2 regions of the Cetobacterium sp. 2G large genome follow, and region 2 is predicted to be linked to the other one. Evidence: riboswitches for the same ligand, from Rfam matches in the RefSeq annotation. Region 2 holds a riboswitch; the other holds the start of a gene.

Region 1 (6,155 bases), on a different contig from region 2:
AATTTTCTAAACTCTAAAATAGATTTAGCTATTTCATACCCTTGTTCAGCTAATTTTTCTAAAACCTCACTGTCAGTTGAAAATCCTGTTTTAGTTTTTTTCACTGGGGGAATATTTAAATTAATAAATAAAACCTCACCTAATTGTTTTGGAGAATTGATATTAAATTCCCCTTCTGCTTCTTCATATATTTTTTTTGTTAACTCATCTATTCTGCTCTCTAGCTCTAAGCTATATTTAGAGAAGTATTCTGGTGATATTTTTATCCCTTCAATCTCCATATCAGCTAATACTCTAATCAAAGGCATCTCTGTTTCTTTTAAAACATTGTATAGATTATTATTTTCCAACTCTTTTACAAGCTCTGGATAAGCAACAAGCATTCCCCTTGTTCTTTTTGTAAGAAACCTTCCATAATCTTCAGTAGATATATCCTCTATTTTTGTTTTTCCAAAAACTTCATTATACTTTTCTACATCCTCTTCTATAACATTTCTTAACATTACCTCAATCTCTTCTCTAGTTTGAGATGTTAATAAATGATAAGCTAACATTGTATCAAAATCCATATTTTTTACAAAATATCCATGTCTCAAAAAGTTTTTAAAGCCATATGATATAAATTTATTGTTAGAATTTAAAACTTCTTTAAAAGAATTTTTACTCTCTTCATCTTTTAACGGCAAAAAGTAATCTTTATTTTTTAAAGATACTGCTACGCCTTTTTCTCCCCAATAAATAGCTATTTCACTATCTGAATTTAACTTTTCTTTTATTTTAACTCCTTCTAATACAAAGAATCCTTTTTCTTCAAGTATTTCAGGTGTTCCTTGAAAACTAAATAATCCTAGTTGCATTCCATTTTGTGAAGCTGGTTGAGCTATAACTTGACTTTGTCCATCTTCTAAATTCATTTTTTTTATTAGAGATTTAAATTCTAATGTTTTAAAAAGTTCTAAAAGTTTTTTATCATCTTTTTTATACTCTAACTCATCTGCCTTCACACCTAAGTTCAATAGTTCAATAGTTGCTAACTCACGACTTATAAAAGCTAACTCTCTATCTTCAATTAAATTATTTACTAAAGATTTTCCTATTCCAGGAAGCTCAGTCAAAGAATCTATATTCTCATAAATCCCTTCTAAATTTCCATATTTTTCTAGCATCGGGATAGCTTTTTTAGAACCAATTTTTCTTACACCTGGAATTCCATCACTTGTATCTCCAATTAATCCAAATAAATCTGGAATCATTTTTGGTTTTACTCCAAGCTGTTCAATAACATCCTCTTCAGTTGATAGTATTTTCAGTCCTCCACCATCACCTTTTCCTAAAAGAGCGATATTCACATGTGAATCTAAAATCTGAGATAAATCTTTATCCCCTGTTATTATATAAGATTCAATACCTTTAGCTCCTAACTCTTTAGCCAAGCTTCCTAATACATCATCTGCCTCATATCCATCTATCTTAAATTTTTTTATTCCAAAACAATCTAAAAGTTCCTCTATTCTAGGTATTTGAGCTACTAAATCCTCTGGCGCTGTATCTCTTTGAGCTTTATATTCTTTATATATTTCACTTCTTTTTAAAGTGGCTCTTTTTACATCAAAAGCAGCTCCTATATAATCAGGATTTAATTGATTTATAATACTCATAAGAGTATTAACAAATCCATATACCGCTCCTGTTGGTTCATTTTTAGTTCTAAAATTTAAATTTCCATAAAAAGCTCTATACATTATTGCACTCACATCTAATAAAACTGCTTTTTTCATTTTTTTCCCCTTTCTACAATTTACATTTTTCATAATATTATACCATATTCAATACCTTAGTTAAAAAAATTATTTTATAAATAAATATTATTTTTTTTATTTTTCTGTTATAATCTCTGTGTATAAACTAAAATATAGGAGGTATTTATGAATCTAGTCGTATTAATTGGACGTTTAACTAGAGATCCTGAACTTAAATTTGGTCAAAGCGGAAAAGCATACTCAAGATTTAGTTTAGCAGTTGACAGACCTTTTTCTAAAGGAGAAGCTGACTTTATTAACTGTGTTGCTTTTGGAAAAACAGCTGAACTTATCGGTGAATACTTAAGAAAAGGTAGAAAAGTTGCTGTTAATGGTAGACTTCAAATGAATAGATATGAGGTAAACGGAGAAAAAAGAACAAGTTATGACGTACTTGTTGAAAGCATGGAATTTGTTGAAGGAAGAGGAGAAGCATCTGCACCATCTGATTTTGCTCCAACGCCATCTTATTCAGCACCTAAAGTTGCTGAGCAATCTTCTAATGATGACTTTGGTGGATCATCTTTTGATGAAGATGAGTTTCCATTCTAATAATTAAATAATATTTTAAACTACTAGGGGTGCCCTTTGGCTGAGACTTACCCTTAGAACCTGATCTAGTTAATACTAGCGTAGGGAAGTAGTTAATTATCACTTTTATTTTATAATTGTGTATATAAAGCTATTTTCCTATTTTTTGGAAGATAGCTTTTTTTATTTATATAAATTTTAACAGGAGGTTTTTTATGTTTTCAAAAGAGTTATACAAAAGTGCAAAAGAAATTTGGGATAGCTACTACACCCATCCATTTGTAAGAGGAATCGGTGAGGGGTCTCTAGAAAAAGATAAATTTAAATTCTATATTATCCAAGATTATATCTACCTTCTTGATTATGCAAAACTTTTTGCATTAGGTGTTATAAAAAGTAAAAATGAAAGTGATATGAAAAAATTTGCTGCACTTACAGATGGAATTCTAAATTCTGAAATGGGAATACACAGAGTTTATATGAAAAAATTAGGAATTACTGAACTAGATATTGCATCAGAAAAACCAACTCTTGATAATACTTCATATACTAGTTACATGCTCTCAGTAGCTCACTGTGGTGATATAAAAGAAGTGGCTGTTGCTGCTCTTTCTTGTATGTGGAGTTATGAAATGATTGGTTTGAAGTTAAAAGAACTCTATGGTTCTAGCGATGAATTCTATGGTGAATGGATTGAATGTTACTCTTCTTCTAGATACAAAGAGTTAACTAATTGGAATATTGAGCTAGTCGAAAAATATTGCCAACATATTTCAGCAGAAGAAAAAGAACATTTAAAAACAATTTTTATTAATTGTAGTATTTACGAGTATAAATTTTGGGATATGTCTTATAAGGGGTCTTTTTAATATGAATATGCTTGAAGTAAAAAATTTAACTTTTAAATACGATAATCATAACTTTATTTTAGACAATCTTTCATTTAATATAAAACATAATGAACTAATTAGTATAGTAGGTGGAAGTGGGTGTGGAAAATCAACACTCATAAAAATATTAGCAGGAATTGAAAAAAATTTTAATGGCACTGTTCAGTTAAAAAGTATATCTTATATGCCACAATCAAATACTCTTTTACCATGGAGAACTATTTTAGAAAATATACTTTTACCAATTGAAATAAAAAAAGGAAATAAAAAGATAGAAAAAGAAAAAGCCATCTCTCTCCTAAAACGTTTTGATTTATTAGAATATTCAGATAGTTATCCTAAAGAGCTTTCTGGAGGAATGAAACAGCGTATCTCGCTTATTCGTACATTAATGAGTGGTGGAGACTTGCTTCTCTTAGACGAACCTTTTTCAGCTTTAGATGCTATAACTAGAGAGGATTTACAAAATTGGCTTTTAAATCTAATATCAACACTTAAAAAAAGCATGATTTTTATCACTCATGATATTGATGAAGCAATCTTTCTATCTCATAGAATTTTTGTTTGTTCAAAAAAACCTCTTTCTAAATTTAAAGAATTTTTAGTTCCTGAAAATATAACTCTTGAAAAAAAAATACATCTGAGAAAAGAGATTCTTTCTATTATTAAAGGAGATAACTTTTATGAAAAAAATTAATTTTTCTATAATCTCTCTTTTTTCATTTTTTATACTATGGGAAGTTCTAGGAAGATATATTAATAAAGGTTATATTCTTCCTACTCCTTTAAATATATTAAAAAAAATCTGGATTCTCAAAGAAGGTCTTTTCTTTATACATTTACCAGCTACACTCAATATTGCAGTGATTTCTTTAATATTAACTATTTTATTAGGTCTATTTTTAGCTATCTCTATGGATTTTAGTCATATAGTATACAGTTGTATCCATCCTTTAATTATAACTAGCCAAACTATTCCTATTACTGCTCTAGCTCCTATTTTTATCTTATGGTTTGGTTACTCCATTTGGAGTAAAGTTGTGGTTGCTGTAATTATATCTTTTTTCCCAGTTACAATAACTATATATAACGGTTTACAAAATGTAGAAAAAGATGAGATTAATTATTTTAAAAGTCTTAAAGCAAGTAAAACACAAATTTTTTTAAAGTTAAAATTACCTAGAGCCCTTCCCAATTTTTTTTCAGCTCTTAAAATGAGTATTCCTCTTGTTTTAATTGGAGCAGCTATTGGAGAATGGTTAGGCGCTACATCTGGTCTTGGATATTTTAGTAAAAGAATGATGTCTCAATTAGATGGTGCTGGAGTTTTTGCACCTATCGTTATTATATCTTTACTTGCTATAACTTTAGTACAAATTATAACTATATTCGAAAATATAATATTACATTGGAGGAGTAAATGAAAAAAATACTTACTATTTTAATACTGGTTACTTTATTACTAAGTTGCAATTCAAAAAAAGAGGATAATTTAAAAGAAGTTTCTATAATTTTAGATTGGTATCCTAATGCTGTACACTCTTTTCTTTACACAGCTGTTGAAAAAGGATATTTTAAAGATGAAGGAATAAAATTAAACATAATTTACCCCTCTTCACCTAGTGATTCTTTAACTTTGCCTGCTGCAAAAAAAGCTGATATAGGAATCTCTTATTTAAATAGTGTCATTATGGCAAGAGCTAATGAAAACGTTCCTATAAAATCTTTTGGTGCAATACTTCAAAGATCCGTTAATACAGTTATATCTTTAAAAGAAAAAAATATAACTTCTCCAAAAGATTTTCAAAATAAAATTGCAGGTACTAGTGGCGGCATTCTTTCTGAAACGTATTTAAAATCAATGATGATTTCTCAAAATTTAGATCCTAACTCTCTTAAAATTACTGATGTAGGATTTGAACTTCTAACATCTATGATTACAAATCAAGTTGATTTTACAATCGGAAATATGATTAATCATGAAGTTCCTGTCATTAAAGAGAAAGGTATAGATATAAACTATTTTTTAATTGATAACTTTGGAATTCCTCAAGCATACGAACTTATTTTAGTTGCTAATGATGAACTTTTAAACCAAAATAAAGATACTTATACAAAAGTTCTAAAAGCTATGCAAAAAGGATTTGAAGATGTTAAGAACAATCCTAGTGAATCTTTAAATCTTCTTCTTTCAAAACAAGCTGTTGATCAATTTCCACTAAGTGAAACTGTAGAAAGGGAAAGTTTGGAAATTTTACTACCAATAATGGAAACACCTCAAAATAAATTTTTAACTCAAACTAAGAAAGTTTGGGAAAATAACGTTAATTGGTTATACGAAAATGGTATCATTCAAAAAAAACTTCCAGCCGAAAATTTTATATATCAATTTTAAATTTTTTAATATATAATACCCTTTAGAAATAAATTTTTGGAGGGATTATTTTGAAACAAATTCGCTCTCTTTGGAGAGAAAATAGAAGTGAAATTCTATCTATTTTTACTATTGCTTTACCTACTATTGTAGATATGTTTGTGCAAACACTACTTGGATTTTTTGATTTAATTATGGTTGGACGATTAGGTCCAGAAGCTATTGCTTCTGTCGGTTTAGGAACTGCTCCAATTTTAACTGTTATTCCAATATTTTTCGCAATCAGTGTTGGAACTACAGCTATGGTCAGTCGTGCATTTGGAGCTAAAAATTATAATGAAGCTAAAGAGGGGATGAGTCAAAGTTTAATCTTAGGAGTTCCTGCAGCTTTCATCGTTACTTTTATCTTTATTATTTTTGGTAAAAATATCCTTGGAATTATTAGTAAAAACCAACCTATAACAGACGCTTTAAGTTATTTAAAAGTTGTTTCTTTAGGAATTCCTTTTTTGTGCTTTAACATTATTTTTTCATATGGATTTAGGTCTATTAACAAAGCTA
Region 2 (6,155 bases):
GTAACACCATCAAGTCCAACTTTATATAGAATTTCATACTCCTCTTGTGAAAGGGGTTGAACTTCAATTATAACAGTAGAAAAATATTTTTTTAAAATTTTAATTGAATTTTTTAAATATTCTATAGAATTTATAGAGCTTTCTCCGGTCAATAAAATAATACTATGAATACCAAGAGTTTCAGAGATAAAAATAGCTTCTTTCTCAATTTCTTCAAGAGTTAAATGACGTCTTTTAATTGGATTTGAATGTTTAAAACCACAGTAACTACATTCATTATCACATATATTTGAAATATATAAAGGAGCATATATGTGAATTTCTTTACCAAAATATTGCTTAGTTAGAGAATTAGCTTTTAAGGCCATTTTTTCCAATAAATTTGAAGCTTTTGGAGAAAGTAAAGCTAAAAATTCTAAGTCTTCAAGAATTTTTTCACCACTATTTTCAATAATATTTTCTATATCAGATGTACTTAGTTTTTCAAAAAAATTATTATAATCAAAAGATTTATAATGCTGTAAAATTTTTTTCATAAATTTTCACTAATCCCTTAAAAATCCAGTAAGAGGAGAAGAGGCAATAGCAGTATTATTGATTTTACCACATTTAGCTAAGTAAGCTTCACGGCCAGCTTGAACAGCTTTATTAAAAGCAATGGACATTTTCACTGGATCACCACTAGTTGCAATAGCGGTATCAACTAAAACAGCACTACATCCTATTTCCATAGCTTCACATGCGTGAGAAGGCTTTCCAATTCCAGCATCAACAATAATAGGAAGAGTACAATTTTCAACAAGAATTTCAATCATCGGCTTTGTTAGGAGTCCTTTATTTGATCCAATGGGAGCACCAAGTGGCATAATAGCTGCTGCTCCAGCAAGCTCTAATTTTTTAGCGACAATTAAATCTGGATTGATATATGGCATAACAATAAATCCTTCTTTTGCAAGTACTTTAGTAGCTTTTATAGTTTCTTCGTTATCAGGCATTAGATACTTCATATCGCTTATTATTTCAATTTTTATAAAATCTCCACACCCAGAGGCTCTAGCAATTCTTGCAATTTTAATAGCTTCTTCAGCATTTCTTGCTCCACTTGTATTAGGAAGAAGTTTAATGTTTTTAGGGACATATTCTAAAATATTTTCACTTTTTCCGCTAAGATCCACTCTTCTTAATGCAACGGTAATCATTTCACTACCACATTTATTTAGCATCTCATTAATTAATGAATAATTTGAAAACTTTCCACTACCTGTAATAAGACGATTATTAAATTCTATTCCACCTATAAATAATTTATCCATAACTATCCTCCACACACAAAATTTAAGACTTCAATTGAACATCCCTCTTCAATAGCAATATCAAAATTTTCTTTTTTTATGATATTATCATTAAATAAAATAATAAGACCATCAGTATTTAAATTAAGCGAGTGAATGAACTCTTTAATTGTACTAGTAGAATCTAAAGATATAGATTCGCCATTAAATTTAAAATTCAAAATAAATTACCTCCTTTTTATTTTTAAGGTGGCTATTTTATAAAAAAAAGCTATACCCACCAGAGTATAGCCTTTTAATCAGTTATATAATAACTTGATAAAATAGCTTCCCTACGTTGGTTTTAACCAAATCAGGTTCGAAGGGTTAACTTTTTTCAAAGTCTCTCAGCCACAAAGGCACCCCTAGCAACAACATTTTACATCAAATAAAAAAAAAATCAAATAAAATTTTCTTTTTTCTTTAAAAATGATATAATATTTCAAGCAAAATTACGAAAGGAAAGACCATGAAGCAAGAAATATTGAAGTATTTAAAATTAATGTTAGGATTATTGTTGTGTGCATTGGGAGTTGTAACTATTTTAAACTCAAATTTAGGATTATCACCGTGGGATGTTTTAAATCAAGGGTTGAATAGAACTATTGGAATAACACTAGGAGAGGCGAATCTTTTAGTAGGAGCTTTCGTTGTTTTATTTAGTATTTTTTTAAAGCAACCGATTGGAAGCGGAACTGTAATAAATTTTTTATTAGTAGGAGTATTTATAGATATGTATATCTATTTAGATATAATACCTAAAGGGGACATATTATTAAAAAAAATATTAATTTTAATAATAGGAATACTTATATTTAGCTATGGTTGTTATGTTTATATATCTACAGGTCTTGGATGCGGTCCAAGAGACGGACTAATGGTAATTTTAACTAAAAAATCAAGTCATCCCTTATGGAAAATAAAAACTTGTATAGAAATTGTTGTTTTAGGTCTTGGATATATTTTAGGAGGAACAATAGGAGTAGGAACAGTAGTTTCCTCATTATGCGTAGGGCCTTTGATTCAGTATTTTTTTAAGCTTAACAGTCAAGACATAAAAAAATTAGAGCATAGAAGTTTAATATCAGAGTTTAAATTTTTAAAAGGAAAAGTATTAAAATAATAAAAGAAGGAAAAGTTAAACTTTTCCTTCTTTTTTCATCCAGAGTAGTATATCGTTATATACTTGATTTTTATTAAGTTCATTTAAAATTTCATGTCTGCAATCTTTATATAACTTTAAAGAAAGTTTATTAAAACCTAAATTTAAATAGAAGTTATAAAGAGACTTAACTCCGAGACCATAAAGTCCAATGGGGTCATCTTCACCAGAAATAATTAAAATAGGAGTTGCTTTATTGACAAAATTAAAGCTATCCTTGTTATAAAGCTTAGATAAAAAATCTAAAAAATTATAATAAAACTTTGGAGTATAACTAAACCCACAATGAGGATCATCTAAAAATTCCTTTACAACTTTTGGATCTCTACTTAACCAAGATGAGCTATTTTTATCTTTATCTTTAATTTTTGAATTAGTTCCTAGAAAAATAATATTATTAAAAATTTTTTTAGGATTGTCTGTTAAAAGAGATATAGATTTAAAAAGAACTTTACCAACAAAAGTCATGAATTTTCTTTCGTAACAACTGCCCATAAAAATATAATTAAATTTTTCTTTAGAATATACTTTCATGTGTTTCTGAGCTATAAAGGATCCCATACTATGCCCTAAAATATAGAAAGGTAGATTAGGGAACTGTTCTTTTAAATTTTTACTTATATTAACTTGGTCAAAAACTAAAATATCAAAAGAACTACTAAAAAGTCCTAAGGTTCCATTTTTAAAAGCCTCTTCTCCATGTCCTCTATGATCAGATAAGACAACTATATATCTATTTTTATTTAAAAAATCTGTAAAGTTCAAATATCTTTTAGAGTATTCACTCATACCATGTATAATTTGAACAATTCCTATAGCTGGATCATCATTATTGTAGATTATTTTAATTTTAATCTCCTCCTTTTCAACTCCTACTTAAAAAGAGAGTATAAATAAGTTGAGTATACTGTTAAAAATAGAAGACCATGAATTCTATTTAATCTATAGTTTCTTAAAACAAATGCTAAAAGAAGAATTGAAGCAACCATATTTAAAATTAAATCAATAAATGCAGTGGTAGGAACATCTATAGGAGTGATAACAGCAGATACACCTAGAATGAAAAATGTATTAAAGATGTTAGAACCTACAACATTTCCTATTGCAATATCAGTATTTTTCTTAAAGGCAGCAACAACAGAAGTTGCTAACTCTGGTAAAGATGTTCCTAGAGAAACAACTGTTACAGAAATAACTCTTTCAGAAATTCCAAAGTTTCTAGCCAAATCAACAGCAGAGTCAACAATAAATTTTCCTCCAAAAACTAGAAGAATAAAGCCAAGTATCGTAACACCAGTAGCTATAGGTAATGTATAATTTTTTACTTCTAATTCGCTCTCTTCTCTATTCATAACTGTTAAATAGGCATTGTACATAAGAAATAATATAAAAAATCCTAATAATATAAATCCATCAATTTTGCTTAAGACTCCATTTTTAGCTAAAACATATGTTAAAATTGAAGCAAAAAGTGCTATAGGTATTTCAAATTTAACAGTGTTTCTTGCAACTGTTAAAGGATAGATAATAGCTGTAATACCTAAAATAACAAGAATATTAATAACATTACTTCCTATAACATTTCCTAATGTGATAGCAGTTTTACCATTTAATGCAGAAATGACATTTACAACAAGTTCAGGAGCAGAAGTTCCAAAAGCTACGATGGTAAGTCCAATAACAATATTAGGAATATTGAATCTTTTAGCTATAACAGAAGCTCCATCAACAAGGGAATTTGCTCCTAAAACTAAAAAAACAACTCCAATAAGTAAAATAATTAAAGATATCATAAATCCTCCTAAATTAAACTAAACTTCTAATCCATTTATATGACATAACACGTGGGTATGTTATAACACATTTAACAAGTTCTTCTAAACAGATTATAAAGTATAATGTTGTTATAGATAATCCCGGGATAAAGTGAATAGCAGCAAAGGCCATAGGAATTCCTATAATCCAAATTCCAATCATTTCAGTTGCGATTGCATAAACAACATCTCCACCACCTCTTAAAGTACCTATTACTTGTATAATAGCATAAAATCTTGCAGGAATAAAGAATGCCATTATTTTTAAAACAGTAATTACATTTTTAGCTGTTTCGGGAGTTATTTTAAAGACTCCAACAAAAAGAGGAGAGATAAAGTAGAAAATAATTCCGATGGCTACTCCTAATAAAACTCCAAATTGAGATATCTTTATTGAAAGAGAGTACGCTTCATCTTTTAAGCCAGCTCCAATTTTATTACCAATTATTATAGCAGAGGCAGCTCCAATACCTATACCAAATATATTAAACATATTATTAACAGTAATTGCAATTTGCATAGTTGCAGTTGCGTTAACTCCAAGTTTAGCATAAGCAATAGAATAAGTTGAAATTCCTAGAATCCACATAATATCGTTAAAGATAACTGGAGAAGCAATTTTAAAGAATTCTTTTAATTTTTTTATAGAAAGTTCTTTTAAACCATGGAATTTTGTTGCAATTACATTATTATAATTGTAAATCATGAATAAAAGAAACCCTAGTTCCATAGTTCTAGAGATAGTTGTTCCTAAAGCAGCACCAGCGACTCCCATCTTAGGAGCACCAAATTTACCAAATATAAATAAATAATTTAAAAGACCATTAAAAGCAATTCCAACAATACTTCCATACATAGGGAGTTTAGTTTGAGCAGTACTTCTTAAAGCCATTGAATAAGCTAGAGTTATAGATGATAGAATATAGCTCACAGCAACTATCCTCAAATAACTAACTCCTAGAGATGTAACAGTTGGATCATTTAAAAAAATATGAATTATATCTGCTGGAAAAATTAAAGCAATTGCAGCAAAAAATATTGAAACTCCAAGTGAGATTAAAAGAGATAAATCTAAAAATTCATGAATTTTTTTGACATCTTTTTTACCCCAAAGTTGAGACATGAAAATAGATGCCCCCATTCCTACACCAGCTACTGAATAGAAGAATATCATATAAAATTGATTAGATAAACCAACTGCAGCGATTTCACTTTCTCCAAGCTTTCCAACCATGATATTATCAAGAAGATTTAATGATGCGGTAATCAAACTTTGTAAAATAATAGGAATAGCTAGAGCCATTAACATTTTAATAAAACTTTTTTCGAATTTAAATTTTTGAAACATGCGACACTCCTTTTGTAAATTAAAGAGCAGATGGGTTATAAGCTGCCCATCTGCTCTTTTATATTGTATTTTATTTTTTCTTTTTAACTTTACTTTTAACCTTTTTTTTAGGTTTTTTATTATTTTTTTCATCTCTATATTCTGTATAAGATTTTATATGCTTATATTTTTCTATTAGTAAAGGATTTTTAGCAACAGAGAATCCAAATTGACCAATAGGTTTTTTTGACATTGGAAAATATTCACCATGACAATAATTAATTAAATTAGCCCATTCAAAATGAATTTTACCTTTTTCATCAATAATATTTTTATTGATATGCGAACCAACAACTTCAGCTAAAAATAAATCATGTGTTCCTAATGGAATGATTTGTTTAACTTTACATTCGATATTGATAGGAAACTCCTCTAAATATGGAGAATTAACATGTTCTCCAGGTTTAGCTGTAAGCCCTAGATGTTTAATTTTATCAACATCTCTTCCAGAAATAACACCA

Evidence for each region. A riboswitch is a leader RNA that binds a small molecule or an ion and turns the genes downstream of it on or off. The one in region 2 is predicted to bind thiamine pyrophosphate.
Region 1: another riboswitch for thiamine pyrophosphate. It lies ahead of tenA (thiaminase II); the one in region 2 lies ahead of thiS (sulfur carrier protein ThiS).

What each region holds. Positions count from the first base shown of each region.
Region 1 covers NZ_JACHTH010000005.1:671,168-677,322, reverse strand. The annotation lists gene polA (DNA polymerase I) at 1-1,778, opposite strand, end outside; gene H5J23_RS06045 (single-stranded DNA-binding protein) at 1,926-2,351, shown strand; TPP riboswitch at 2,367-2,455, shown strand; gene tenA (thiaminase II) at 2,546-3,199, shown strand; gene H5J23_RS06035 (ABC transporter ATP-binding protein) at 3,201-3,917, shown strand; gene H5J23_RS06030 (ABC transporter permease) at 3,904-4,644, shown strand; gene H5J23_RS06025 (ABC transporter substrate-binding protein) at 4,641-5,615, shown strand; gene H5J23_RS06020 (MATE family efflux transporter) at 5,666-6,155, shown strand, end outside.
Region 2 covers NZ_JACHTH010000007.1:613,677-619,831, forward strand. The annotation lists gene thiH (2-iminoacetate synthase ThiH) at 1-536, opposite strand, end outside; gene H5J23_RS13470 (thiazole synthase) at 546-1,313, opposite strand; gene thiS (sulfur carrier protein ThiS) at 1,316-1,513, opposite strand; TPP riboswitch at 1,605-1,708, opposite strand; gene H5J23_RS13480 (YitT family protein) at 1,801-2,454, shown strand; gene H5J23_RS13485 (alpha/beta fold hydrolase) at 2,470-3,348, opposite strand; gene H5J23_RS13490 (calcium/sodium antiporter) at 3,366-4,286, opposite strand; gene H5J23_RS13495 (MATE family efflux transporter) at 4,300-5,655, opposite strand; gene H5J23_RS13500 (flavin reductase family protein) at 5,726-6,155, opposite strand, start outside.